Regions from separate parts of the Serratia sp. ID 25-353 genome, predicted to be linked through region 4. Evidence: riboswitches for the same ligand, from Rfam matches in the RefSeq annotation. Region 4 holds a riboswitch; each other region holds the start of a gene.
What was found. A riboswitch is a leader RNA that binds a small molecule or an ion and turns the genes downstream of it on or off. The one in region 4 is predicted to bind thiamine pyrophosphate.
Positions count from the first base shown of each region.

Region 1 (6,870 bases), 2.1 Mb from region 4:
GGTTTCCTGATACACCAGCACGCCGTCCAGGCCCAGCGTTTTCAGTTCGGCGTACTCGTCCTGCGCCAGCGGCTGCACTTCCATCATCAGCGAGCTGAAGTGGCGGCGGATCGCCGGAATGTGCTGACGGAAATAGTCCATGCCGACCTTGGTCTGATGCTCGCCGGTGACCAGCAACAGGTGTTCGAACCCCAGCGCCTTGATGGCTTCGCACTCGCGTGCGATCTCCGCCGCATCGAGCGTTTTACGCTTGATGCGGTTGCTCATTGAAAAGCCGCAGTAGGTGCAGTCGTTGGCGCACAGGTTAGAGAGGTACAGCGGCACATAGAAGCTGACGACGTTGCCGAAGCGCTGACGGGTCAGCTGCTGCGCGCGCTGCGCCAGCGGTTCCAGATACGGCGCGGCGGCGGGGGAGATCAGTGCCATAAAGTCGTCGCGCGTCAGCTTGTCGGCATTCAATGCGCGTTCCACGTCGCGTGCGGTTTTGCCGTTGATGCGCAGCGTAATATCGTCCCAATCCAGCTGTTGCCAGCGGCTACTGAAATCGTCGGCCATCACTGTGCCTCCTCTGGCTGGCTGAGGAAGACGGTCAGCGGGCTGGAGGCGGCCGCACTGCGCTGGCTTGAGCCTAATCCGGCGCTGCGCGCCAGCTCGCCGGCTTCCAGCGCCAGGCGAAACGCCCGTGCCATTCCTACCGGATCGCGTGCCACGGCGATGGCGGTATTCACCAGCACCGCGTCGGCGCCCAGCTCCATCGCTTCCAGCGCGTGGCTCGGCGCGCCGATGCCGGCATCGACCACCACCGGCACCTTGGCCTGTTCGATGATGATCTCGAGGAAGTCGCGGGTGCGCAGACCGCGGTTGGAGCCGATAGGGGCGCCGAGCGGCATCACCGCCGCACAGCCCACCTCTTCCAGCCGTTTGCACAGCACCGGATCGGCGCCGCAGTAGGGCAGCACCACAAAACCGTCTTTCACCAGCGTTTCCGCCGCCTTCAGCGTTTCTATCGGATCCGGCAGCAGGTATTTCACATCGGGATGGATCTCCAGCTTCACCCAGTGGGTGCCGAGCGCTTCGCGCGCCAGTCGGGCGGCGAACACCGCTTCGGCGGCGGTTTTGGCACCGGAGGTATTGGGCAACAGCCTGACGCCCAACTGCTGCAGCGGCGCCAAAATGGCGTCGTTGCCGCCGCGCAGATCGACGCGCTTCATGGCCATGGTCACCAGCTGTGAGCCGGAGGCTGCCAGCGCCTCCAACATCAGCGCCGGGGTGGCGAACTTGCCGGTGCCGGTGAACAGGCGCGAGGTAAAAGTGGTATCGGCGATTTTCAGCATGTCAGCCTCCGGCGATCGCTTGAAACAGCAAAATGTCGTCACCGTCCTGCACCTGATGGTCGGCCCAGTCGGCGCGTGGGATGATGGTTTGGTTGATCGCCAGCGCGGTGCCCGGCTGGTGGCGTTCCAGCTGGGTCAGCAGGGCGGCGACGCTGAGCGGCTGCGCCAGCTCCAGCGGTTGATCGTTCAGTCGGATCTTCATGCCGCGCCTCCGCATACCGGGCAGGTGCGGGCCTGGCTCAGTTGCAGCGTGCTCCAGCTCTGCTGCTTGCCGTCGAACAACCGCAGTTTACCGCTGAGAGAGGAAGGCATGCCGGCCAGCATTTTGATGGCTTCCAGCGCTTGCAGAGTGCCGATCACGCCCACCACCGGGCCGAGCACCCCGGCGGTGCGGCAGTTGCGTTGCGGCTCTTCCTGTTCCGGGTACAGGCAGGCGTAGCAGCCATGCGCATAGGGCGGCTCGAGCACCAGCAGCTGGCCGCTGAAGCCGACCGCGCTGCCGCTGATCAGCGGTTTGGCGGCGGCGATGCAGGCGGCATTGACCTCATGGCGGGTCGCCATATTGTCGCAGCAATCCAGCACCAGGTCGGCGCGGGCGACTGCGTCGCGCAGCGCTTGCCCCTGCAGCCGCTGCGCCAGCGGGATGGATTCTACCAACGGGTTCAATGCCTGCAGGTGGCGTTGCGCCAGCGCCGCCTTGCCGGTGGCGGTATCGGCGCTGCGGTAGAGAATTTGCCGCTGCAGGTTGGTGACGTGCAGCTGGTCGTCGTCGGCCAGCAGCAGCGTGCCGACGCCGGCGGCGGCCAGATACAGCGAAGCCGGGGAACCGAGCCCGCCTAAACCGACGATCAGCACCGTGGCGCGCTTGAGTTTCTCCTGGCCTTCCGGGCCGACGTCCTCCAGCAGCAGCTGACGGCTGTAGCGCAGGAATTCCTGATCGTTAAGCATCGTTCGGATCCTCGCCTTCGATCAGCCGCAGCAGCTCGGCCGTCGCCGCGCGCCAGTCCGGCGCCTGGGTGATGGCGCTGACCACCGCCACGCTGCCGACGCCGCACGCCAGCACCGCCGGTACGCGATCGATGCTGATCCCGCCGATCGCTACCGTCGGGTAATCCGCCAAATCGGCGATATGGCGCTTCAACTCCGTCAGCCCCTGTGGCGCCGAAGGCATGTCTTTGGTCTGGGTAGGGAAGATGTGCCCCAGCGCGATGTAGGACGGTTTCACCGCCAGCGCGCGCGCCAGCTCGGCGTCGTCATGGGTGGATACGCCCAGCCGCAGCCCGGCGCGGTGGATGGCCGCCAGATCGGTGGTATCGAGATCTTCCTGGCCCAGATGTACGCCGTAGGCGCCGTGTTTGATCGCCAGCCGCCAGTAGTCGTTGATGAACAGCCGCGCCTGATAACGCTGGCCCAGCGCGATGGCGGCGGCGATATCCTCTTCGACCTGCTCGTCAGGCAGATCCTTGATGCGCAGCTGGATCGTGGTGACGCCGGCCTCCAGTAGGCGAGCGATCCACGCCACGCTGTCGACGACCGGGTAAAGCCCCAGCTTGTGGGGCGTAGCCGGGAAGGGGGTCGTGATATCAGTCATTGCTTGTCTCCTCTTGCAGGGTGCCGGCGCTGTGATACAGCTCGCTGCCGCGGGCGCGGAACTCGGCGGACATTTTCTCCATGCCGGTCAGCTGTACTTCGATCGGCTTGGCGGCTTCCTGGGCGGCGGCGTAGTCGCGCACCTCCTGCGAAATTTTCATCGAGCAGAATTTCGGCCCGCACATCGAGCAGAAGTGGGCGACCTTGCCGGATTCCTGCGGCAGGGTTTCGTCGTGATAGGCGCGCGCGGTGGCCGGATCGAGCGCCAGATTGAACTGATCTTCCCAGCGGAATTCGAAACGCGCCTTGGACATGGCGTTATCGCGGATCTGCGCGCCCGGATGGCCTTTGGCCAGATCGGCGGCGTGAGCGGCGATCTTGTAGGTGATCAGGCCCTGTTTGACGTCCTCTTTGTTCGGCAGGCCGAGGTGCTCTTTCGGCGTGACGTAACACAGCATGGCGCAGCCGAACCAGCCGATCATTGCCGCGCCGATGCCGGAGGTGAAATGGTCATAGCCCGGGGCGATATCGGTGGTCAGCGGGCCGAGGGTGTAGAACGGCGCTTCGTGGCAGTGTTCCAGCTCTTCGGTCATGTTGCGGCGGATCATCTGCATCGGCACGTGGCCCGGGCCTTCGATCATCACCTGCACGTCGTATTCCCAGGCGATTTTGGTCAGCTCGCCCAGCGTATGCAGCTCGGCGAACTGGGCTTCGTCGTTGGCGTCCTGAATCGAGCCGGGGCGCAGGCCGTCGCCGAGCGACAGCGAAACGTCGTAGGCGGCGCAGATCTCACAGATTTCACGGAAATGCTGATAGAGGAAGTTTTCCTGATGGTGCGACAGACACCATTTGGCCATGATCGAGCCACCGCGCGACACGATGCCGGTCAGGCGTTTGGCGGTCATCGGCACGTAGCGCAGCAGCACGCCGGCGTGGATGGTGAAGTAGTCGACCCCTTGCTCCGCCTGTTCCAGCAGCGTATCGCGGAACATCGCCCAGGTGAGGTTTTCCGCCACGCCGTTGACCTTCTCGAGTGCCTGGTAGATCGGCACGGTGCCGATGGGCACCGGGCTGTTGCGCAGGATCCACTCGCGGGTTTCGTGAATATAGCGACCGGTGGAGAGATCCATCACGGTGTCCGCGCCCCAGCGGGTGGACCACACCAGCTTCTCCACCTCTTCTTCGATCGACGACGTGACCGCCGAGTTGCCGATATTGGCGTTCACCTTCACCAGGAAATTGCGGCCGATGATCATCGGCTCCGCCTCCGGATGGTTGATGTTGGCGGGAATGATGGCGCGGCCGGCGGCCACTTCCTGACGCACGAACTCCGGCGTGATGTTGTCCGGCAGGTTGGCGCCCCAGCTCTGGCCCGGATGCTGGTGGCGCAATACCTCGCCGCGAATGCGCTCGCGCCCCATGTTTTCACGGATGGCGATGAACTCCATCTCCGGGGTGACGATACCGGCGCGGGCATAGTGCAGCTGGGTCACGCACTTGCCCGGCAGCGCCCTGCGCGGCAGCGGCAGATGCTCGAAGCGCAGGTGATCCAGCCCCTCGTCCGCCAGCCGCTGTTGGGTGAAGCCGGAGCTGGCGCCGCTGAGGGTGGCGGTATCGCCGCGCGCGTCGATCCAGTCGGCGCGCAGCTTGGCCAGGCCGGCGTGTACGTCGAGCTCGGCCTGCGGATCGCCGTAGGGGCCGGCGGTGTCATACACCGGGATCGCCTCGTTGGGTTCATACTGCGGGTGGTCTTTGCTGCCGCCAAGCAGGGTCGGGCTGAGCTGAATTTCGCGCATCGGCACCTGGATATCGCTGCGCGAGCCTTGCAGATAGATGCGGCGTGAGTTCGGGAAAGCCATGCCTTGCAGGGTGTCGATAAACTGCTGGGCGGCTTCGCGTTGCGCTTTACGGGCGCGCGGTGGATTAACGTTAGACATAGCAAGTTCCTACCAGTGTGTTGGGTTGGGAAAGTTGCTTGTCTGGAGCTCGGAGGGAGTAATGATGGTGGCCGATCAGGCAGGGCGCCCACAAGGGGAAGGCCGTGCCTGTGGCGATAGATTACTCTTGTTCCCTTCGCGGGTATTAACCCGATCAGGTTCCGCGGATCCCGAATTAACGGTCTCAGCCTGGCTGATTCGATGAACAAATCAGGCGCTAGGCACTCCGACAAGATGCCCCCCAGTATAGGAGGGATAAGAAAAAAAACTATAAAATTTTAACGCGCCGGATCCAGCGTCTGGTCCGGCAGCGGTTGCTGTGCGGCTTCCGCCTCCAACTGGATCAGCTTATCTTCCAGCGCAAAGCGCGCCGCCAGCGTTTCGCCGATATCCGACAAGGCCTGGTGGAATTCCAGACAAACCTCCTGATCGATATCCACTTCGGTATAGCGATCGTGGAACGCCATGATCTGTTCGGTATTGGCCCACAGCTTGGGGTAGATGTTCACCGCCAGCGACATTTTCGGACTGGCTGCGCCTTCCACTTGTTTGATAATTCTGTCATAGATATGAAAATGCCCTGCGGAGAGGTAATCCACCAGGTTGTGGCAAAAGTTCTCCAGCGCTTTTTCATTCAGCGGCGTATGCTTTTCTTTATTCGGTTTGAGGCCTACCAGCGTGCAGTAGGCGACCAGCAACTGTTTGCGGGCCTGAAGCCATTGATCAACTAATTCATTACTACCGCCAACGCGCTGAGTCAGCCTTTCCAAACGGTTGAGCATGTTTGACTCCGTGTAAGTAATAAAAGTAACCGGTAAGTTATTAAAATATAACAAAGCCGATTCGTAGAGTGCCAGTGAAGCTGAGGTTGTGCAACAACGATATGGAACTTGCATTAACGGGCAATGAAAACGGCTGGTGGATTGTCAGCCATGAAAGCAAACTTTGGTTACCGAACGGTGAATTGCCGTCGGGGACTGCCGCCGCTCTTGGGCTGCGGGGCCACATGGCGCGCACCATCGGTGAATGGGAGGGCGCGCCGGTCTGGCTGGTGCGCCAGGCGATGCCGCGGGAGATGGGCTCGGTGCGTCAGCTGTTGGATCAGGATCGCGGTCTGTTCCAGCTTGCCGGGCGCGGCGTGCAGCTGGCGGATTTCTACCGTTCCCATCGCTACTGCGGCTACTGCGGCCATGAGATGCACCTCAGTCGCTCCGAAAGCGCCTGCCTGTGCGGCCACTGCAAAGAGCGGTACTATCCGCAGATTGCACCCTGCGTAATCGTCGCCATTCGGCGCGAGGATCAGATCCTGCTGGCGCAACACGTGCGTCATCGCGGTGGCATCCACACGGTGCTGGCCGGCTTCGTCGAAGTGGGCGAAACGCTGGAACAGGCGGTGGCGCGTGAAGTGATGGAAGAGAGCAATATCGAAATCAAGAACCTGCGCTACGTCACTTCACAACCCTGGCCGTTCCCGCACTCGCTGATGATGGCCTTTATGGCCGATTACCATCAGGGTGACATTCGTCACGATCCCAAGGAGCTGCTCAACGCCGGCTGGTATCGCTACGACCAATTGCCGCTGTTGCCGCCGCCCGGCACCGTGGCGCGCCGGTTGATTGAGGACACCGTGGCGCTGTGCCGGGCAGAATAATGTACAATGGCCGGCAGATTATTAAGGGAGCCCCATAAATGACTGAGTTGAAGAACGATCGCTACCTGCGCGCGCTGTTGCGCCAGCCGGTGGATGTGACCCCCGTATGGATGATGCGCCAGGCCGGTCGTTATTTACCGGAGTACAAGGCGACCCGCGCCCAGGCCGGTGATTTCATGTCGCTGTGCAAGAACGCGGAGCTGGCCTGCGAGGTCACGCTGCAGCCGCTGCGCCGCTATGCGCTGGACGCCGCCATCCTGTTCTCCGACATTCTCACCATTCCCGACGCCATGGGGCTCGGCCTGTACTTTGAAGCCGGCGAAGGCCCGCGTTTCAGCTCTCCCGTTACCTGCCGCGC
Region 1 is NZ_CM139236.1:3,934,001-3,940,870, reverse strand. Features, by position in the region: gene thiH (2-iminoacetate synthase ThiH) at 1-555, opposite strand, end outside; gene ACYF6X_RS19005 (thiazole synthase) at 555-1,334, opposite strand; gene thiS (sulfur carrier protein ThiS) at 1,336-1,536, opposite strand; gene ACYF6X_RS18995 (HesA/MoeB/ThiF family protein) at 1,533-2,282, opposite strand; gene thiE (thiamine phosphate synthase) at 2,275-2,925, opposite strand; gene thiC (phosphomethylpyrimidine synthase ThiC) at 2,918-4,861, opposite strand; TPP riboswitch at 4,976-5,100, opposite strand; gene ACYF6X_RS18980 (Rsd/AlgQ family anti-sigma factor) at 5,140-5,643, opposite strand; gene nudC (NAD(+) diphosphatase) at 5,745-6,512, shown strand; gene hemE (uroporphyrinogen decarboxylase) at 6,551-6,870, shown strand, end outside.
Region 1: another riboswitch for thiamine pyrophosphate. It lies ahead of thiC (phosphomethylpyrimidine synthase ThiC); the one in region 4 lies ahead of ACYF6X_RS04605 (TenA family protein).

Region 2 (6,870 bases), 540 kb from region 4:
GGTGATGACCAACAGCCTGACCATCGTCAACGCGCTGGTGGAGCTGGACAACGATCAGACCATCCTGATGCCCGGCGGCACCTACCGCAAAAAATCGGCCTCGTTCCACGGCAGCCTGGCCGAATCGGCGTTTCAGCAGTTCAGCTTCGACAAGCTGTTTATCGGCGCGGACGGCGTCGATCTCAACGCCGGCGTCACCACCTTCAACGAAGTGCACAACGTCAGCAAAGCGATGTGCGAAGCCGCCGGCCGCATTATTCTGTTGGTAGACTCCTCGAAATTCGGCCGCAAGAGCCCGAACGTGGTGTGCGAACTCAGCGCCGTCGACACGCTGATCACCGACCGAGACATCAACCCCGATTACCTCGCCGCCCTGCAGGCGAAAGGCATCAATATCCTTCTGGTAGGAGACCCCGATGAGTAACGCCAACGCCCTGCTCGCCTTCGCCCGCGAAACGCTGGAGATCGAGCTGACCGAAGCGCAACGCCTGCTGGCGCGCCTGGACGACAACTTCGTCTGCGCCTGCGAACTGCTGCTGAACTGCCGTGGCAAAGCGGTGATTTCCGGCATCGGCAAATCCGGCCATATCGGCAAGAAGATCGCCGCGTCGCTGGCCAGCACGGGCACGCCGTCGTTCTTCGTGCACCCGGCCGAGGCGCTGCACGGCGATCTCGGCATGATCGGCGCCGACGACGTGGTGGTGTTCATCTCCTACTCCGGCCGCGCCAAAGAGCTGGATCTGATCCTGCCGCTGCTGGCGGAGAACGGCATTCCGGTGATCGCCATCACCGGCGGCAAGGAGTCACCGCTGGCGCTGGCCGCGGCCTGCATGTTAGATATCGGCGTCGAGCGCGAAGCCTGCCCGATGGGGCTGGCGCCGACCTCCAGCGCGGTCAACACCCTGATGATGGGCGATGCCCTGGCGATGGCGCTGATGCGCCAGCGCGGTTTCAACGCGGAAGATTTCGCCCGCTCGCACCCGGGTGGCAGCCTGGGGGCGCGCCTGCTGAACCGCGTGCATCACCTGATGCGCACCGGCGATCGCCTGCCGCGCGTGAGCGAAAGCGCCAACGTGATGGAGGCGATGCTGGAGCTGAGCCGCACCGGGCTCGGGTTAGTGGCGGTCTGCGACGCACAGCAGCGGGTGGTGGGCGTGTTTACCGACGGCGACCTGCGCCGCTGGCTGGTGAAGGGCAACAGCCTGCAGGATCCGCTCAGCCCGGCGATCACCCGCCCCGGCTATCGGCTGCCGGAGCAGTGGCGCGCCGGCGAGGCGCTGGAAGCACTGCACGAACAGCACATCAGCGCGGCCCCGGTGGTCGATATGGACGGCGTGCTGGTGGGGGCGCTCAACCTGCACGATCTGCATCAGGCCGGCATCGGCTGATCAACGCCGGGGGCGCCATCACCGGCGCCCCCGGTCAGATCATTTCCAGTCGGGATTGTTCTCGAACTGCTGCTTCAGCAGCGCCTTCATGTCGTCATTCGGCTTGCCGAGCCACTGGTACTTGGCATACTTCTTCGGATGATCGACGGCTTCCGGCCGATCTTCCACTGCCACCCGCACGCCCCAGGCCTGGGATTTGTCCGCGCTGAACGCCACGATCAAAAAGTTGTTGCCGCAGTCGTGCGGCTTGCACAGGTTGCCGACCAGATACTCTTTGCCCTTCCAGTTCAGATTCTGCGCCGGCGTTGAGGTGCCGACGCCCTTACGCGCCCAACCCGGCATCCGCGCCTGGCCTTTCACCATGTTTTGCCAGCTGGCCTGATACCCCGGCTGCTGAATCAAATCCGACGTGGTGACGATCTGCTGGGCAAAGCTGCCCGCGCTGAAGCTGAGCAGTGCGCCGAAGAGGGCGCAACGCAGCGCCTGGTGTCCCGTCATAGTCCTTCTCCCTAGGTTAAATCAGGTTTCGCCCATAAAACCGGGCCTGAACTAGTCAGACCACGGTTGCGACAAAAAGTTGACTCACCACCAGGCATGGAAATGATGCACCGGCCCGATGCCGTGCCCCACCTCCAGCGTGTCCGCCTGTTGCAACGCTTGTTGCAGGTAGTCCTTGGCGGCGGCCACCGTAGCCGCCCAGTCGGCATGGCGCGGGCGCAGCGCCGCCAGCGCGGCCGAGAGCGTGCAACCGGTGCCGTGGGTGTGGCGGGTGGCGACGCGCGGCGCGGTAAAGCGCTGCTCGCCTTCGGCGGTAAACAGCCAGTCCGGGCTCTCGCTTTCGCTCAGGTGGCCGCCCTTCATCAGCACCGCCCGGCAGCCCATCGCCAGCAGCGCCCGCCCCTGCTCGCGCATCTGCGCTTCATCTTCTGCCGGCGCGCACGCCAGCAGCGCCGCTGCTTCCGGCAGGTTCGGCGTAATGATCGACACCCGCGGCAACAGCTCGCGTCGAATAGACGCCACCGCCTCCGGCGCCAGCAACGGATCGCCGCTTTTCGCCAGCATCACGGTGTCCAGCACCACGAACTCCGGCCGGTAATGGCGCAGCCGTTCGGCCACCGCCTGCACGATGTCGGCGTTGGCCAGCATGCCGATCTTGACGCTGTCGATGCGCACGTCGCTGAACACCGAGTCCAGCTGCGCGGCGACGAACGCCGGATCGATGTAATACACCGACTGCACGCCACGGGTATTCTGCGCCACCAGCGCGGTGATCACCGAGGTGCCGTAGGCGCCAAGCGCCGAGAAAGCCTTCAGATCGGCCTGAATGCCGGCACCGCCGCTGGGATCGGTGCCGGCGATGGTCAGGGCGTTAATGCGTTTCATCACAGATCCTCCCCGCGCAACTGATACAGGGCATCGAGGAACGCCGGCGTAAAGCTGCCCGGCCCGCCGGCCTGTCTGGCCGCGAGACCGCCGCAGTGGGACATCACCCGGCAGGCAGTCGCCACGTTGTCCAGGCGATCGCCCGGCAGGGCGCAAAACGCCGCCACGACCGCCGACAGCGCGCAGCCGGTGCCCACCACCCGCGTCATCAGCGGGGAACCGCCTTCGATCGCCCAGTCACGTTGGCCGTCGGTGACGTAATCCACCGCGCCGGTGACCGCCACCACCGCGCCGCTGCGCTGCGCCAGCTCACGCGCGGCGGGCAATGCCGCCAGCGAATCGTCGCCGCTGTCCACGCCGCGGCCGCTGGCCAGCAACCCGCTGAGCGCCATGATTTCCGAGGCGTTGCCGCGTATCGCCGCCGGTTTCTCGTCCAGCAGCTGTTTGGCGAAGGCGGTGCGGTAGGAGAGCGCGCCGACCGCCACCGGATCCAGCGTCCAGGGCTTGCCGGCCTGATTGGCGGCGGCCACCGCCGCCCGCATCGATTCGGCGCGCAGCGCATTGAGGGTGCCGACGTTGATCAGCAGGCCGTCGGCCAGCGCGCTGAACTGCGCCGCCTCTTGCGGCTCCACCACCATCGCCGGGGAGGCGCCGAGCGCCAGCAGCACGTTGGCGGTCAGCGATTGCACCACTTCGTTGGTCAGGCAGTGGATCAGCGGAGGCCGCTGTTGGAATTGGGTCAGACAGGCCGCGGCGCGCGCGCCGGGTAGTGCATCAGGTCGAGCGATCATATTCCTCCCAACCGGCGTTCAAGAAGGCGGCGCCGGCTGGGCGGCCGTGACTTCCCTACGCTGGCATTATCCAGATCAGGTAATACGGGTATTTCTCAGCCTTCACGTAGAAGGGCACCCCGAGTCATGAAAATCAATAGGTTGTGATCAACGTTGCGTTAATCCCTGCAGGGGATCATGCCAGCGGCGGCGTGGACAAACAAGCGAATAAATTGGCCCGGCAAGCATACGCCGCGCAATGCGCTATAGTGAGCACAAACCACCGGGAGATGCCATGCAGATAAGACCCTACCAAGAGACCGATCGCCCTTTCCTGCGCACGCTGTACCTGGCGTCGCGCAAGGCGGCGTTCGGCTGGCGCGATACCTCAAACTATCAGTTGGAAGATTTCGACGGCGCGACGCTGGGCGAAGCGATTTGGGTGGCGGAAGACGGCGGCGTGCTGCTGGGATTCGTCTCCGTCTACCGCGAGGACAACTTCATTCATAACCTGTATGTCGATCCCCATCAGCCGCCGCGCGGCGTCGGCAGTGCGCTGCTGCAGGCGGCGGAAGCTACCTTCACCGCCACCGGCTCGCTGAAATGCCTGGTGAAGAATGAAAAGGCGCTGGCGTTCTACCGCAAACACGGCTGGCGCATCATCTCTACCGGCAACGATGGCGAAGAAGATTATTACCTGATGCATTCGCCGGCCCGCTAACGCCGCCTTTCCCGTCACAGAACTCATTAATGATAATGGATTTCATTATCAGTTAAGCATACCCTTCCTTGTCTCTCTCGATGAACTCTGCAAGGAAGGTTATGCAACATCAAACGGATACTCGCTTCCCCGATGCCGCGGCGGCGGACTACGATCGCCGTATTCTGACCCTGGTGCCCGGCTATCAGTTTGCTCAGGCGCTGCTGACGGCGACGCTCGCGCAGACGCTGCCGAATGACGCCACGCTGTTGCTGGCCGGTTGCGGCACCGGCAGCGAACTGTCGGCGCTGGCCGCCGCCAACGCCAGCTGGCGTTTCAGCGCCGTGGAACCCTCCGCCGGCATGCTGGCGGCCGCGCGCGCCAAGGCTGAAGCCGCGGATTACGCACAACGGGTGAGCTTCCAGCCCACCTTGCTGCAACAAGCGCCGCAAACCCGCCACGACGCGGCGGTGTGCTCATTGGTGCTGCATTTTATCGCCGACGATGGCGCCAAACTGGAATTCCTGCAGCAGCTGGCGCAGCGCCTCTCCCCCGCCGCACCGCTGCTGCTGTTCGACTATCAACCGGATGGCCTGCCCGCCAGCCATTACCAACACTGGCTGCAAAGCGCCGGGCATTCGGCGGCGCAGGCGCAGGAGGTGATCGAACGCACCCGCCGCAACTGGCACCCGATGGCGGCGGCGCGCAGCCGTCTCCTCCTGGCGGAAAGCGGCTTCACCGCGCCTCAGCACTTGTGCGGTGCGCTGGGCTTCCAGCTTTCACTGCTCCACCGCCGCCGTTGATCCCGGCATCCCGCGCAGCGTCAGCCGCCAAAACAGCAGCGCGCTCAGGCTGACGCCCGCCCCCAGCCAGCAGACGCCGCTCCAGCCCGCCCAGGCATACATATGGGTGCCGGCAAAGGCGCCCAGCCCGCTGCCGACGGCGTAAAACAGCATGTAACAGCCCACCAGCCTGCTGTGTGACTGCGGGTGCGCGCTGAAGATCATGCTCTGGTTCAGCACGTGGATCGCCTGGCCCGCCAGATCCAGCAACACGATGCCCACCACCAGCCAAACCAGGCCGCTGCCGAGCAAACCGAGCGGCAGCCAGGCCAGCGTCAACAGCAGCAGACACACGCCGCTGGCCGCCTGCCCCAGCCCGCGATCCGCCAGATGCCCGGCGCGCACCGCCGCCAGTGCGCCCACCGCGCCGACCAGGCCGAACGCCCCCACCGCGGCATGGGTGAAGTTGAACGGCGCCTGACTCAGCGGCAACACCAGCGAACTCCAAAAGAGGCTGAAAGCGCCGAACATCAGCAGCGCCAGCATGCCACGAATTTGCAGCGTGCGGTCATGCAGCAGCAGGGTCAGCATTGAACGCAGCAGCGCGGGATAACTCAGCGCGCTGGGAGCGGTACGCGGCGCAGGCAGCAGGCGCGACAAGATCGGCAGCAATACCAGCGTCACTCCGGCAGAGAAGAAGTACACCGTGCGCCAGCCGCCAACGTCAGCCAGCGTGCCGGACAGGGTGCGCGCCAGCAGCAATCCCAGCACCACTCCGCCCTGCGCAGCACCAACCACCCGCCCACGCTCCTGCGGCGCCGCCAGGGCGGCGGCGTAAGCGATCAGCCCCTGCGTCATGGCGGTGCCCAATAAGCCTACCAGCAACATCCCTACCAGCAGCCAGGGCGCGCTGTGCGCCCAGCCCACCAATAGCAGCGCGCCGATCAGCCCCAGCTGTTGCCCCGCCAGCAACCGATGCCGGTTCAGACGATCCCCCAACGGCACCACCAACAGCAGCGCTAGCGCGCAGCCCAGTTGGGTCACGGTGATCACCATGCCGACCGCCGCCAGGCTGATGGAAAAATTATGGGCGATGGCGTCCAGCAGCGGCTGCGCATAGTAAACGTTGGCCACGCTGAAGGCGCTGGCGGCGGCCAACAGCAGCACCAGGGGGGACGGCAGGCGCCCCAGCACCGCATAGGGGGGATCCAGCAGTTTGTCGCTCATTGCACACCTCAATCTGGTTTCATTATTAAACCCAATGAACTTTAGGCGTGGAGGTTTTATAATGCAACCAGAATATGCAACTGGAGATAACCGTCGTGAAACGTAAAAGCCTGGAAGACGCGCCGTGCCCGGTGGCGCGCACGCTGGATGTGATTGGCGACTGGTGGTCGCTGCTGATCGTGCGCGACGCCTTCGACGGCGTCACCCGCTTCAGCGAATTTCAAAAAGGGCTGGGGATGGCGAAGAACATCCTTGCCACCCGCCTTCGCGCACTGGTGACGCACGGCGTGCTGGAAATCGTGCCCGCCGCAGACGGCAGCGCCTATCAGGAATATGTGCTGACCGAGAAAGGCCGCGCGCTGTTTCCAGTGATCGTTGGCCTGCGCCAGTGGGGGGAAGATCATCTGTTCGCCGAGGGAGAGGCGCACTCAACGCTGGTGGAAAGCGACAGCGGCCGCCCCGTTCCGCGCCTGACGCCGATCGGCAGCGCCGGGCAGACGCTCACTCCGCTGAATACCCGGGTGGTGAAGGTGGAGGAACGGTGATGAGAGTTAGTGGCGGTACCCACAGCTCACCCGCTGAAAAACCTGGCGGATAAAGAGCCATTCCAGACACCCGGC
Region 2 is NZ_CM139236.1:428,156-435,025, reverse strand. Features, by position in the region: gene srlR (glucitol operon DNA-binding transcriptional repressor SrlR) at 1-424, shown strand, start outside; gene gutQ (arabinose-5-phosphate isomerase GutQ) at 417-1,388, shown strand; gene ACYF6X_RS02000 (inhibitor of vertebrate lysozyme family protein) at 1,428-1,886, opposite strand; gene thiD (bifunctional hydroxymethylpyrimidine kinase/phosphomethylpyrimidine kinase) at 1,971-2,771, opposite strand; gene thiM (hydroxyethylthiazole kinase) at 2,771-3,562, opposite strand; TPP riboswitch at 3,598-3,694, opposite strand; gene ACYF6X_RS01985 (GNAT family N-acetyltransferase) at 3,837-4,262, shown strand; gene ACYF6X_RS01980 (methyltransferase) at 4,364-5,044, shown strand; gene ACYF6X_RS01975 (MFS transporter) at 5,021-6,250, opposite strand; gene ACYF6X_RS01970 (winged helix-turn-helix transcriptional regulator) at 6,346-6,795, shown strand; gene ACYF6X_RS01965 (DUF1158 family protein) at 6,802-6,870, opposite strand, start outside.
Region 2: another riboswitch for thiamine pyrophosphate. It lies ahead of thiM (hydroxyethylthiazole kinase); the one in region 4 lies ahead of ACYF6X_RS04605 (TenA family protein).

Region 3 (6,870 bases), 2.5 Mb from region 4:
CGCCAGCGCCGGACCGAAGATCATCGCCGGAATGCCGGCCCACAACGCCAGCAACAGCGCGAACACGCCGAGGGTGATTTTCTCCGGCAGCGTTATCGGCCCCAGCGCCTGCAGTTTGTCGCGCGCGAAACGCGGCGCGTCCGGAGTACTTTTTACCTCCGGCGGATACAGCAGGTAGATGACCAGCGGCATCACGATCAGCGAGCACAGCCCCGGCACCAGGGCGGCAATCGCCCACATCGACCAGGACAGCTCGAAGTTGCCGTGGGTGCCTTTGGCGATCAGGCTGACGATCAACGGGTTAGGCGCGGTGGCGGTGATAAACATCGCCGAGGTAACCGGGTTGATGTTGTAGTTTACCAACGACAGGTAGCGGCCGATTTTGCCGGAGGTATTGAGCTCGGGTTTAGAGCCGAAGCTGTCGGCGATCGACTTCATGATCGGGTGAATGATGCCGCCGCCGCGCGCGGTGTTGCTCGGCGTCACCGGCGCCAGCGTGGTTTCCGCCAGCGTCAGCGCATAGGCGATGCCCAGCGTTTTCTTGCCGAACAGCGAAATGAAGTAGTAGCCGATGCGCGCGCCCAGCCCGGTTTTGTTCAGGCTGAGGGAGATCATGATCGAAAAGCCGATCAGCCAGATCAGCGGGTTGGAAAAGCCGCTGAGCGCATCGTCCAGCGCGGCGCCCGGCTTGCCGGGGTTGGTGACGCCGGTCACCGCCACCAGAGCGATGGCGATCACCGAAACCGCGCCGATCGGCATCGCTTTGCCAATGATGGCGATGATGGTGCCGATAAACAGCGCCAGCAGTTGCCAGGCGTTGGGCGCAACGCCCTCCGGCACGGGAATGAGGAACCAGATGATCAGCGTGGCGGCAAGGGCGCACAGGGAAGGAAGCGGTTTGAGCGGTGTGAGTTTATCCATAACGTTCCCACTGTTCTAAACGACAAGGCGGCATCTCAATAGCGAGACGGGCGTGAACGCAACGATCGCGCTCCATATGCCTTCAGCTTGGGCGTCCGCTTCTGCCTTCTCAATGACTTGCATCAAGAATGCCGTCGTTTGACCTCACACTTCACGCACTTTGGCGCTCATCCCGAGCGCCGCCAGCGCCAGCAGCACCGCCATCCAATATACCGAACCATGACCGAAATTTTCCACCAGCGCGCCCTGCAGCACCCCGGCCAGGATCACCCCGGTAGAGATGCTGTTGGTGAACAAGGTGGTGGCGGCGCCCGGTCGGCCCGGCATCAAATCCTGAAAATAGAGCATGCCGATACCGGCGACGATGCCGATAAACACCGCGTTGAGCAGCTGCAGCGCAATCAGGGCCGGCTTGGCCGCCAGCACCGTCAGCCCGAGGTAAAACAGCACGCCTGCCGCCACCGCCAGCAGCATCATGTTGCGCTTGCCGAAACGTTTGACGTAATAACCGGCCAGCAGCATCGCCGGGATCTCCAGCCCGGCGGCGGTGCCCATCAGCACCCCGGCCAACCCTTCCGGCAGGCCGAGATCGGCGGTGATATACAGCGGCATATCGATGATGTACAGGGTGTTGCAGGTCCACATCAGCATCGAGGCGATGAACAGCAACCGCACGTCGCGATTGCGCCAGGCGCTGGCGGGCGCGATCGGCGCAGACACCCCACTCTGCAGCCCCTCATTTCCCGCCGCGCGCGGCACCGAAGGCAGCATAAATCCCACCAGCAGCACGCAAAGCGCGAAGGTGGCGGCGGCGATCAGGAACATCACGGTAAAGCCGTAGTTCAGCGCCAACGCAAACGACAGCGGCGGGCCAATCACCCAGGCCAGCGAAAGCTGGGCGCGCATCACCGAGCTGAACATCACCACTTCACGCGCCTCGCGGTCGGCATATTCCCGCGCCAGCGCGAAAATCTGCGGCATGGCGGTGTTGGCAACGGCGGACATCAGCACCCCGGCGGTGATCAGCGTCAGGTAGTCGCGATTAAAGGCGAACAGCAGGCAGTTGCCGACCGCCATCAGGCAGCACAGCAAGATCAGCCTGCGCCGATCGCCGCGGGTGTCGGAGCGCTTGGCCAGCAGGAAACTGACGACGATGCCGGCCACCGCGTTGGCGGTGTAAAACAGCCCGACCCACAGCGGCCGCACCTTGACCTCGGTGGTCAGAAACAGGCTGAGCGTCGGCGTCAGCAACGCGCCGGCGATGCCGGAGAGGAAAGCGATCAGCAGGAATGCGGCAAAGATGGGGTTAATGCGCAGTGACAACCGGCTCAGGCGTTGCATATCGTCTTCCCTGACCTCAAAGCAGAAGAAAGAACCTTAGGCCACGGCGAGAAAAATGCAAGCGCATCGCCATGACCACGCATAAAAAAACCAGTGGGTCGCCCCACTGGCTGGTGAAACAGCACCATTACTCAGAAATTGGTTGCCGCGGCCCCTACAGGTGCTCGCGATACTGCTTATCGGTCATCTCTTTAATGTCCCATTGTGTCAGGTGCGCCAGCATCGCCAGCCGCGCCTGTTCGGGCACCACGCTCAGCCAGTCGGCGCGCTGGCGGCGCACCGCACTGAAGTAGCGCTGATAGAACTGTCTGGATAAGAAAGCTTTCATGATTACGCCCTCCCCTTTCATTGATGAAAATTATCGGCGTAATATAGGGAAAAAAAAATTGACGAGTTGAGGCAGGAGCGTTCCTCTTTTATGTCCACGTCCCGATTGCAGCAGCAGTTCATCCGTCTGTGGCAGCGCTGCCACGGTGAAACCACCGACACTACGCTGCAGGCGCTGGCGGAGGTGCTCAGCTGCTCGCGCCGCCACGTGCGCTCCCTGCTGAGCGCCATGCAGCGGGAAGGCTGGCTCACCTGGCAGGCGGAGTCGGGGCGCGGCAAGCGCTCGCGGTTAACCTTCCACTACACCGGCCTGGCGCTGCAGCAACAACGGGCCGAGGAGCTGCTGGAACAGGACCGCATCGATCAGTTGGTGCAGCTGGTGGGCGACAAAAACGTGGTGCGCCAGATGCTGCTGTCGCAGCTGGGCCGCAGCTTCCGCCAGGGGAAACACATCCTGCGGGTGCTCTACTACCGGCAGCTGTACAACCTGCTGCCCGGCTCGGCGCTGCGGCGTTCGGAGACCCATTTGGCGCGCCAGATCTTCAACGGCCTGACGCGCATAAATGAGGAAAACGGGGAACTGGAGTCCGATCTGTCTCACCATTGGCAGGCGCTGACCCCGCTGCACTGGCGGTTTTACCTGCGCCCGGCGATCCATTTTCATCATGGCCGCGAGCTGGAGATGGCGGACGTCATCACTTCCCTCTCGCGTCTGACCTCGCAACCGCTGTTCTCGCATATCGAGAGCGTCACCTCGCCGACGCCGTTCGTTATCGACGTGCAGCTGCGCAGCCCCGACCACTGGCTGCCCTGGCTGCTGGGCAGCGTGCAGGCCATGATCCTGCCGCGCGAATGGCGTGAACTGCCGGATTTCGCCCGCCATCCGGTCGGCACCGGCCCCTACCGCATGGTGCGCAACCATCCCAGCCAGATGAAGATCCACGCCTTCGACGACTATTTTGGCTACCGGGCGCTGATCGACGAGGTGAACATCTGGGTGCTGCCGGAGTTTTCCGAAGAGCTGGTGCACTCCGGCGTGCAGCTGCAGGGCGATGAAACCGGCAACAGCGAGCTGGAAAGCCGGCTGGAAGAGGGTTGCTATTTCCTGCTGTTCGATCAGCGTTCACCGCTGGCCGTCGACCCCGCCATTCGCAGTTGGCTGTGCGAATTGATCAACCCCATTTCGCTGCTGAGCCACGCCGGGCCGCTCTACCAGCGCTATTGGTCGCCGGCGTACGGCCTGCTGCCGCGCTGGCACCACAACCGCACGCTGGCGCAGCAGCCCAAGCCCGCGGGCCTGACCGAACTGACGATGACCCACTTCAATGAACATTCGGAGTTTCACGCCATTCGCCAGGCGATCGAACCGCTGCTGGCGCAGCACGGCATCCGTCTGATCGTGCAAAGCGTGGATTATGCCACCTGGCACCAGGGCGACGCGCGCAGCGATCTGTGGCTCGGCAGCGCCAACTTCTATCTGCCGCTGGAGTTTTCGCTGTTCGCCACGCTGTACGAACTGCCGCTGATGCAGCATTGCATGAACGAAGATCTGGCGCAGGACGCAGCGCTGTGGCGCGCCAACCGCTTGCCGCTGGCCGAGTTCTGCCAGCGTCTGGTCAGCAACCACCAGCTGCATCCGCTGTTCCACCACTGGCTGCAGCTGCACGGCCAGCGCAGCATGCGCGGCGTGCGGATGAACACCCTCGGCTGGTTCGACTTCAAGTCCGCCTGGTTTGCCCCGCCGGAGGCATAAGCGCCTTTCGCCCGGGTCGGTTAATCTTTACAATAGCGCCGTCTCAACGGGGTGCGGTAAGTCGGGCCACGTGATAAGCCCGATTTTCCGCTGAGAGCACACCCGTCGAACCTGATCCGGTCAATACCGGCGGAGGGATTTGAGCCCAGCGAACCGGCGACGCCGCCTCGCCCCCTCAGATGCCCTTGCCCCCTTATTTTTCAGGAGTGCAACGTGGTCAAAACATTTCTGCCCTGCTTATTGCTGCTGTGTGCCGCGCCGGTGTTGGCCAAGCCGACGCTGACGGTTTACACCTACGATTCCTTCGCCGCCGACTGGGGCCCAGGCCCGGCGGTGAAAAAAGTCTTTGAAGCCGAGTGCGACTGTGAACTGAAGTTCGTCGCGCTGGAAGACGGCGTCTCGCTGCTGAACCGCCTACGCATGGAAGGCAAGAACAGCGCCGCCGACGTGGTGCTGGGGTTGGACAACAACCTGTTGCAGGCGGCGCAGCAAACCGGCCTGTTCGCGCCGAGCGGCGTCGACACCGCCAAACTGACGGTGCCGGGCGGCTGGCAGGACGCGACCTTCGTGCCATACGACTACGGGTACTTCGCCTTCGTCTACAACAAAGAAAAACTGAAGAACCCGCCAAAAAGCCTGCAGGAGCTGGTCAGCGGCGATCGCAACTGGAAAGTGATCTACGAAGATCCGCGCACCAGCACGCCGGGCCTCGGCCTGCTGCTGTGGATGCAAAAAGTGTATGGCGACAAGGCGCCGGCCGCCTGGCAGCAACTGGCGAAGAAAACCGTCACCGTCACCAAAGGCTGGAGCGAAGCCTACGGCCTGTTCCTGAAGGGCGAAGGCGATCTGGTGCTCAGCTACACCACCTCTCCGGCCTATCACCTGATCGAAGAGAAAAAAGATCTCTACGCCGCCGCCACGTTCAGCGAAGGGCACTACCTGCAGGTGGAAGTGGCGGGCAAGCTGAAGGCCGCCAAACAGCCTGAGCTGGCGGAGCGTTTCATGCAGTTCATGGTGACACCGGCGTTCCAAAACGCCATCCCGACCGGCAACTGGATGTACCCGGTGATCAACACCCCACTGCCCGTCGGCTTTGAGCAGATGAACGTGCCGCAGACCGCGCTGCAATACAGCGCCGAAGAGGTGGCCAAACAACGCGGCGGTTGGATCCGGGCATGGCAAACCGCCGTCAGCCGCTGATCCCCCGCTGGCTCTGGCCGGGGCTGTTGGCCGCCGGCGTGATCCTGCTGGTCGCCGCGCTGGCGATGGGCTCGCTGTGGCGTCACGCGCCGGACAGCGACTGGCGCGGCCTGTGGCAGGACAGCTACCTTTGGCACGTGGTGCGCTTCACCTTTTGGCAGGCGCTGCTGTCGGCGCTGATTTCGGTGCTGCCCGCCGTTCTGCTGGCGCGCGCGCTCTATCGCCGCCGCTTCCCCGGCCGGCAGCTGCTGCTGCGGCTGTGCGCCATGACGCTGGTGCTGCCGGTGCTGGTGGCGGTGTTCGGCCTGCTCAGCGTCTATGGGCGCCAAGGCTGGCTGGCGACGCTGTGCGGCTGGCTGGGCATCGAATATGGCTTCTCGCCCTACGGTCTGCAGGGCATTCTGCTGGCGCACCTGTTCTTTAACCTGCCGCTGGCCACCCGCCTGTTGCTGCAGGCGCTGGAGAATATCCCGGTGGAGCAGCGCCAGCTGGCCGCCCAGCTGGGCATGAATGGCTGGCAGCAGTTCCGCTTCGTCGAATGGCCGGCGCTGCGCCGCCAGATCCTGCCGAGCGGCGCATTGATCTTCATGCTGTGCTTCGCCAGCTTCGCCACCGTGCTGTCGCTGGGCGGCGGGCCGCAGGCTACCACCATCGAACTGGCGATCTATCAGGCGCTGAGTTACGACTACGATCTGGGTCGCGCCGCCATGCTGGCGCTGATCCAGTTAAGCTGTTGTCTGGGGCTGGTGTTGATCAGTCAGCGCCTGAGCCAGGTATTGCCGGTGGGGCATACCCACGCCCAGCGCTGGCGCAATCCGGAAGACAGCCTGTGGCGACGCGTCGGCGATTTTCTGCTGATCGCCGCCGCGCTGTTGCTGCTGCTGCCGCCTCTGCTGGCGGTGATCGCCGACGGCGCCAATCAGGCCGTCGTCAGCGTGCTGCGCCAGCCGGTGCTGTGGCAGGCGCTGTTCACGTCGCTGCGCATCGCCCTCGGCGCCGGGCTGTTGTGCGTGGCGCTCACGATGCTGCTGCTGTGGAGCAGCCGCGAGCTGAAGCTGCGGCAGCACCTGCGCGGCGGCCAGGCGCTGGAGCTGAGCGGCATGGTGATCCTGGCGATGCCGGGCATCGTGCTGGCCACCGGCTTCTTCCTGCTGCTGAGCGATACGATCGGGCTGCCGCAGTCGCCCTATGCGCTGGTGATCCTCACCAATGCGCTGATGGCGGTGCCCTATGCGCTGAAGGTATTGGAGAACCCGATGCGCGACCTCGCCGAACGTTACAACCCGCTGTGCCTGTCGCTGGATATCCACGGCTGGCAACGGCTGCGG
Region 3 is NZ_CM139236.1:3,491,829-3,498,698, forward strand. Features, by position in the region: gene ACYF6X_RS16910 (DASS family sodium-coupled anion symporter) at 1-921, opposite strand, end outside; gene ACYF6X_RS16915 (sugar efflux transporter) at 1,066-2,262, opposite strand; gene sgrT (glucose uptake inhibitor SgrT) at 2,417-2,590, opposite strand; gene sgrR (HTH-type transcriptional regulator SgrR) at 2,681-4,342, shown strand; TPP riboswitch at 4,380-4,498, shown strand; gene thiB (thiamine ABC transporter substrate binding subunit) at 4,556-5,542, shown strand; gene thiP (thiamine/thiamine pyrophosphate ABC transporter permease ThiP) at 5,518-6,870, shown strand, end outside.
Region 3: another riboswitch for thiamine pyrophosphate. It lies ahead of thiB (thiamine ABC transporter substrate binding subunit); the one in region 4 lies ahead of ACYF6X_RS04605 (TenA family protein).

Region 4 (6,870 bases):
CGCTGCTGGCCGCCGCGGCCGCCCATCCCGGCTACCGGGTGCTGGACGGGCATTTCACCGCTATCCGCCAGGCGATGGCGGTGCCGCGGCAAAAAACGCAGGGCGCCGCCTACGTGAACGATTTTATCGCGCGCTGCAAAGCCAACGGGCTGGTGAAGGCGGCCTTGCAGCGCAGCGGCCAGGGCGAGGTGACGGTGGCGCCGCCGGCCGCCTCGGCGTGATCAGTCGAGCTCCACCGCGTACTGTTCCACCGGGGTGATTTTCTTGATCAGCTTGTTGTCGAACAAGAACTGTTCGTAAGCCTGGTAGCGGGCGCGATCCAGCTTGGCCGGATCGCGCGCGAACAGCGGCAGGCTGGCTTGCCACGCCTGTTTGTTCAGCTCGGTATTCAGCTCCGGGTGCGCCTTGGCGAACGCCAGCCAGGTGTCCTGCGGGTGCGCATGCAGGTAGTCGCTGCCTTGCTTCAACGCGGCGAGGAACTTGCGGATTTTCGGTTCGTTCACCGCATCGCGGTGGGCGACGATGATCAGCTCGTCGTAGGCCGGCACGCCGTAATCTTCGACGTTGAACACCACCGGCGTCTTGCCCTGCAGCTTCAGCTCCAGCGCTTCGATGTTGCGGTAGCCGCCGATCACCGCATCGACCTGGCCCGCCAGCAGGGCGCTGGTTAGCTGGAAGTTGACGTTGATGAGCTTGATGTCCTGCGGCTTGAGGTGCTCGTGTTCGACCATGGTGGCCAGCGTCGCCTGTTCGATGCCGCTGACCGAGTAACCCACCGTTTTGCCCTTGAGATCCGCCGGCGACGTGATGTTTTTATCCAGCGCGATCACCGTATTCAGCGGCGTGTTGATCAGCGTGCCGACGCGCATCAGCGGCAGGCCCTGATCGGCGAAGAAATGCAGCTGCGGCTGATAGGTAATGGCGAGGTCGGCCTGTTTGGCGGCCACCAGCCGCGGCGGCAGCGCCGGATCGGACGGCGGCACGATCTTGACGTCCAGCCCTTCGGCCTTGAAGGCACCGATTTGCTCGGCCACCATAATCGGCGCGTGATCGGGGTTGATATACCAGTCGAGCACCAGCGTCAGCTTTTCGGCCGCGCCGGCCTGGCCGGTGATGGCGGCGCCGAGCAGCAGCCCGCAAACGGTTTGTTTGATCATGGTCGTTCCTTTATCCCTGGTTATGGTTGCAATCATCAGTCGTTTTCCGGCGCCCAGGCGATCAGGCGCCGCAGCAGCGCATCCACCGTAGCCCACAGCAGCACGGTCATCAGCACCAAAATAAACAGCGCGGCGAAGCAGACGTCGGTCTGCATGCGCGCGTTGGCGTTCAGCATCACGTAGCCCAGCCCTTCGGCCGAGCCCACCCATTCGCCGATGATGGCACCGATCGGCGCGACGGCGGCGGCCATGCGCAGGCCGGAGCCGAAGGCCGGCAGCGCTGCCATCAGCCGCACGTGCCGCAGCTGCGCCCAGCGGGAAGCGCGCATCGTGCGCGCCAGATCGAGATAGTCGTTGTTGACCCGCCGCAGCCCGTCGAAAAAGGCCGACACCACCGGGAAGAAAATCACCAGCACCGCCATCGCCACCTTGGCGCTCATGCCGAAGCCGAACCACAGCACCAGCAGCGGCGCCAGGGCGAACACCGGTATCGCCTGGCTGGTGAGCACCAGCGGCATCAGCCAGCGTTGCAGGCGCGGCGAGAAGATCATGCACAGCGCCAGCGCCGCGCCGAGCAGCACGCCCAGCGCCAGCCCGCTGACGATCTCCGAAGCGGTGACCAGCGTGTGCCAGGCGAGGTAGCCGCGCCCGTCCCACAGCGCCTGCGCCACCGCGCTCGGCGTGGGCAGCAGAAAGGCCGGAATGCCGCTTTGCGCCGCCAGCCACCACAGCAGCAGCAGGCCGACGAACACCGTCAGCCCGCGCCGTAGGCGGGTGAAGCCGCGCTCTTTGGCAATATTCATTGCGCGGCCCTCACCAGCTGTTGCAGCAGCTCGGCCTGGCTTCTCAGCAGGTCGGCGTCATCCGGCGCGCGCGGCGGTTGCCCGCTGATGCGGTGGGTGTCGTCGAGGCCCAGCGGCCAGGGCGACAGCACCAGCAGCCGGTGGCTCAGGCGGCAGGCCTCCATCGGATCGTGGGTGATCAGCAGCACGGTGTTTTGCGCCAGCAGTTCGGCGGCCAGGCTCTGGATCTCGGCGCGGGTAATGGCGTCCAGTGCGGAAAAGGGTTCGTCCATCAGCACGATCGGCTGGCGTTCGTAGAGCGTGCGGGCGATGGCGGCGCGCTGGCGCATGCCGCCGGACAGCGCGGCAGGCAGGCTGCGGCCATGAGAGGCCAGGCCCACGCGCTCCAGCAGGTGCGCCGCCCACGCCCGGTCCGGCGTTTCGCCGCGCAGCCGCGAGCCGAGGGCGACGTTCTCCTCGACGGTCAGCCACGGGTAGAGCAGGTCTTTTTGCCCCATGTAGGCGATGCGCCCGGTGACCGGCAGGCCGTCGCTGCCGGTCACCGTGCCCGAGGTAGCCCGTTCCAGGCCGGCGATGATCTTCAGCAGGCTGGTTTTGCCGGCGCCGCTGGCGCCGAGCAGGGCGACGAAGCTGCCACCGACGATGTCGAAGCTCAGCCGGTCGAAGACGATTTGCTGACCGAAACGCAGGCTGAGATTCCGCACCTGGATGCCGGGCGGGCGAAGCGGGGAGGTCATGAGGCGTTCAGCCCCATCTGCCAAAATGCCGATTCCAACTGGGTGGCGGTGGTGAAAATCTGCGCCAGCTCGGTGAGGCGGCCTTGTGCGCCGCGCTGGTGGCCGACGGTCTCGAGCAGCTCGATGGCGGCACGCACGCCGGCCAGATAGCCCGCGTCGCCGTAGTTGCGGATCCAGGAGGCGTAAGGATTGCCCTCCATTTGGGTGGCGGGATCGTGCAGCAGCCGCAGGCCGATTTCGGCATAGCCGGCCACGCAGGGCAGCAGGCCGGCCAGCAGATCGAGGGCGTCGCCGGCATGGCCGATATCCAGTACGTAGCGGGTGTAGTTCATGGTCTCCGCCGCTTCCGGCTGGGCGGCGATCTGCGCTTCGCTCAGCCCCCATTCGGCGCAGTAGGCGACGTGCAGCGGCAGTTCGGCGACGATGCCGTTGAGCGACGCAGTGGCGGCGCGCATCTCCGGCAGGGTGCGCAGCTTGCTGACCAGCAGCGCGTAGGCGCGGGCGAAGTGCAGCAGGAACAGGTAGTCCTGGGTCAGGTAGCGGCGAAAAGCGCGTTCGGGCAAGGTGCCGGCGGCCAGCTGCTGCAGAAACGGGTGATCGACGTAATCTTGCCAGTGGCTGCCGGCATGTTGGCGCAACCGGCCGTAAAGACCGCTTTCGAACAGGGTGGTGATGGACATGGGACCTCCTTGAGTCAGTGGAGATCCGGGCACGCTGGGGTATGAACAGGCAACGGGTGAGAGCGTTGTTGCCTAACCGTCCCTTCGCTGGCATGACCCAGATCAGGTTCAAAGGGTTCGGCTTGCGCCATCTCAGCCCGTAACAGGACACCCCTCGGAGCTGCTTGTTATACGACATTTGTTTTTTGATTACAATCGCCGGGCGGCGCGGCGGCAATCGGTTCGTTTAGTGCGATCGGGGGCGATTTTGCTGGCGCAGAGCGCGCGATTTTTGTCACTGTAGGCCGATGATTTTGCCTTTGAGGACGATTCCCGATGAAAAAGATTGGTTTTCTCTCGTTTGGCCACTGGTCGCCTTCCGCCCAGTCCGGCACCCGTTCCGCAGCGGATGCGCTGCTGCAGTCCATCGATCTGGCGGTCGCCGCCGAAGATCTGGGGGCGGACGGCGCCTATTTTCGCGTACACCACTTTGCACGCCAGCTGGGGTCGCCGTTCCCGCTGCTGGCCGCCATCGGCGCCAAAACCCAACGCATCGAGATCGGCACCGGCGTGATCGACATGCGTTATGAAAACCCGCTGTACATGGTGGAAGACGCCGGCGCGGCGGATCTGATCGCCGGCGGGCGGCTGCAGCTCGGCATCAGCCGTGGCTCGCCGGAGCAGGTGATCGACGGCTGGCGCTATTTCGGCTATGCCCCGGCCGACGGCGAGACCGACGCGGACATGGCCCGCCGCCATACCGAAGTGTTCCTGGAAGCGCTGCGCGGCGAAGGGTTCGCCGAACCCAATCCGCAGCCGATGTTCCCGAATCCGCCTGGGCTGCTGCGGCCGGAGCCGTTTTCCGCCGGGCTGCGCGATCGCATCTGGTGGGGCGCCGGTTCGAACGCCACCGCTGTCTGGGCGGCGAAGCTGGGCATGCACCTGCAAAGCTCGACGCTCAAGAACGACGAGACCGGCGAACCCTTCCACATCCAGCAGGCCAAGCAGATCCGCGCCTACCGCGCCGCCTGGCAAGAGGCCGGCCACACGCATGAGCCGCGGGTTTCCGTGAGCCGCAGCATCTTCGCGCTGGTGGATCAGCGGGATCGCAACTACTTCGGCGGCGGTGGCAAGGAGGGCGATCAGCTCGGATATATCGACGCGCAGACCCGGGCGATCTTCGGCCGCAGCTATGCCGCCGAGCCGGACGTGCTGATCAAGCAGCTGGCGCAGGACGAGGCCATCGCCGAAGCGGATACGCTGCTGCTGACCGTACCTAACCAGCTGGGCGTGGATTACAACGCCCACGTCATCGAATCGATTTTAACCCATGTCGCGCCGGCGCTCGGCTGGCGCTAAACGGAGGAATGGCATGTCACGCATTTTCATTACCGGCTCGGTAGACGGGCTGGGCCGCGCCGCCGCGCAAACGCTGTTGGACGAAGGGCATCAGGTGATTTTGCATGCGCGTGAGCCCGGCCGTCTGGACGCGGTGCGCGATCTGCTGGATCGCGGTGCGCAGGCGGCGATTGGCGATCTGTCCGATGTGCAGCAGATCCGGCAGCTTGCCGAGCAGGTCAATCGCCTTGGCCGCCCGGACGCGGTGATCCACAACGCCGGTATGTTTACCGGGCCGCAGGTGATGCCGGTGAACGTCGTTGCGCCCTACCTGCTGACGGCCCTGATCGAGCGCCCCAAGCGCATCGTCTACCTGAGCAGCAGCATGCACTTTGACGGAGCGCCGGAACTGAACGGCGTAGACTGGCTCGGCGGCGCTGCGGGCTCCTATTCGGACAGCAAGCTGTTCGTCACCGCGCTGGCCGCCGCTGTGGCGCGCCTGTGGCCTGACGTGATCAGCAGCGCGGTCGATCCCGGCTGGGTGCCGACCAAAATGGGCGGCGCGGATGCGCCCGACGATCTGGCGCTGGGGCATGTGACGCAGGCGTGGTTGGTGACCAGCGATGAGCCGCAGGCCCTGGCGTCCGGCGGCTATTGGCACCATCAGCAACGGTTCGATCCCCACGCCGCGGTGCACGACGAGGCGTTTCAATCGGCGCTGCTGGCGCAGTTGGCGCGCGCCGGCGGGGTGAGCCTGCCGCAGGCTTGAGGGCAGTGCTTTGTTGGCCCGTCGGTGCTTGTCGGCGGGCTTTTTTATGCCCGCAGGGTGAACCGGCGAGGCTTTTCTTATACAGTGGCTGTCTGACCTGTTTTGCTCGTTCTTCTTATTATCGCCATGCATACATTCCTGATTATCGTCCCTGAAGGGGGCATGCTGTTCGAGGCGGCGGGCATCGCCGATATCCTGATGCAGGCTAACCGCCTGAGCCCTGCCGAGGCGCCGCTGTATCAGATCGCGGTCGCCACCACGCAATCCCATCGGGTGGTACACGGCCTGTCCGGGCTGAGCCTGTTGGCCGACCATCGCCTGGCGGATCTCGATCCGGCCCTGCCGCGCGATACCGTCATTGTCGCCGGTAAAGGGGCGACCGAAGAAGAGGGCGCCCTGGTGGCGGATTGGCTGCGCCGCGCCGCGCCACAGGCGCGCCGTATCGCGTCGGTCTGCGGCGGGGCTCTGCTGCTGGCCGAAGCCGGATTGCTGGACGGGCGGCGGGCGACGACCCACTGGCGGCTGGCGGAAACGCTGCAGGCGCGCTTCCCGCGGGTGCAGGTCGAGAACGGCCCGATCTACGTGCAGGATGGGCCGATTTGGACCTCCGGCGGCGTCAGCTCAGGCTTCGACCTGACGCTGGCATTGGTGGAGGACGACTACGGCTTCGTGCAGGCGCGCGAAGTGGCGCAGGATCTGGTGATGTTTCTGCGTCGCCCCGGCGGACAGGCGCAGTTCAGCCGCTACCCGCTCAACCAGGCCAAATCGCCGGGCCCGATCCGCGACCTGCAGTCCTGGATCCTGGAAAACCTCGCCGACGATCTCAGCGTCGATCGGTTGGCCGAACGCGTGGCGATGAGCCCGCGCAACTTTACCCGCGTATTCAGCCGTGAGACGGGCATTTCTCCCGCCAAATTCGTCGAAGAAGGGCGGTTGCATACCGCCAGGCAGCGCCTCGAGCAGAGTGCGGAGGGCATCGAACAGATCGCGCTGGCCACCGGCTTCGGCAACGGCCTTAACCTGCGGCGGGTGTTTGAGCGCAAACTGCAGCTGACCCCGAGCGAATACCGCGAACGCTTCCACGCGCGCAATTTGGCGTAAATTGATCGGTAAACGTCATTTACGCCGCCTCGGGGCAAGGCTAGATTTGAGGCAAAGCCCAAAACGAGGAGAGCATCATGGTGAAAGTAGGCATTAACGGCTTCGGCAGGATCGGGCGCAACGTGCTGCGCGCGGCGCTGGGGCGCAGCGATTTTGAAGTGGTGGCGATCAACGATCTGACGGACAGCAAAACGCTGGCGCACCTGCTGAAATACGACACGCTTTCCGGCACGCTGGCGGCCAGGGTGGAAGCCGGCGACAACCAGCTGTTGCTGGACGGCCGGCCGATCCAGGTGTTTTCGCAGC
Region 4 is NZ_CM139236.1:971,716-978,585, forward strand. Features, by position in the region: gene ACYF6X_RS04585 (transporter substrate-binding domain-containing protein) at 1-221, shown strand, start outside; gene ACYF6X_RS04590 (ABC transporter substrate-binding protein) at 222-1,157, opposite strand; gene ACYF6X_RS04595 (ABC transporter permease) at 1,193-1,960, opposite strand; gene ACYF6X_RS04600 (ABC transporter ATP-binding protein) at 1,957-2,697, opposite strand; gene ACYF6X_RS04605 (TenA family protein) at 2,694-3,377, opposite strand; TPP riboswitch at 3,440-3,542, opposite strand; gene ACYF6X_RS04610 (LLM class flavin-dependent oxidoreductase) at 3,693-4,715, shown strand; gene ACYF6X_RS04615 (SDR family NAD(P)-dependent oxidoreductase) at 4,729-5,463, shown strand; gene ACYF6X_RS04620 (GlxA family transcriptional regulator) at 5,590-6,564, shown strand; gene gap (type I glyceraldehyde-3-phosphate dehydrogenase) at 6,642-6,870, shown strand, end outside.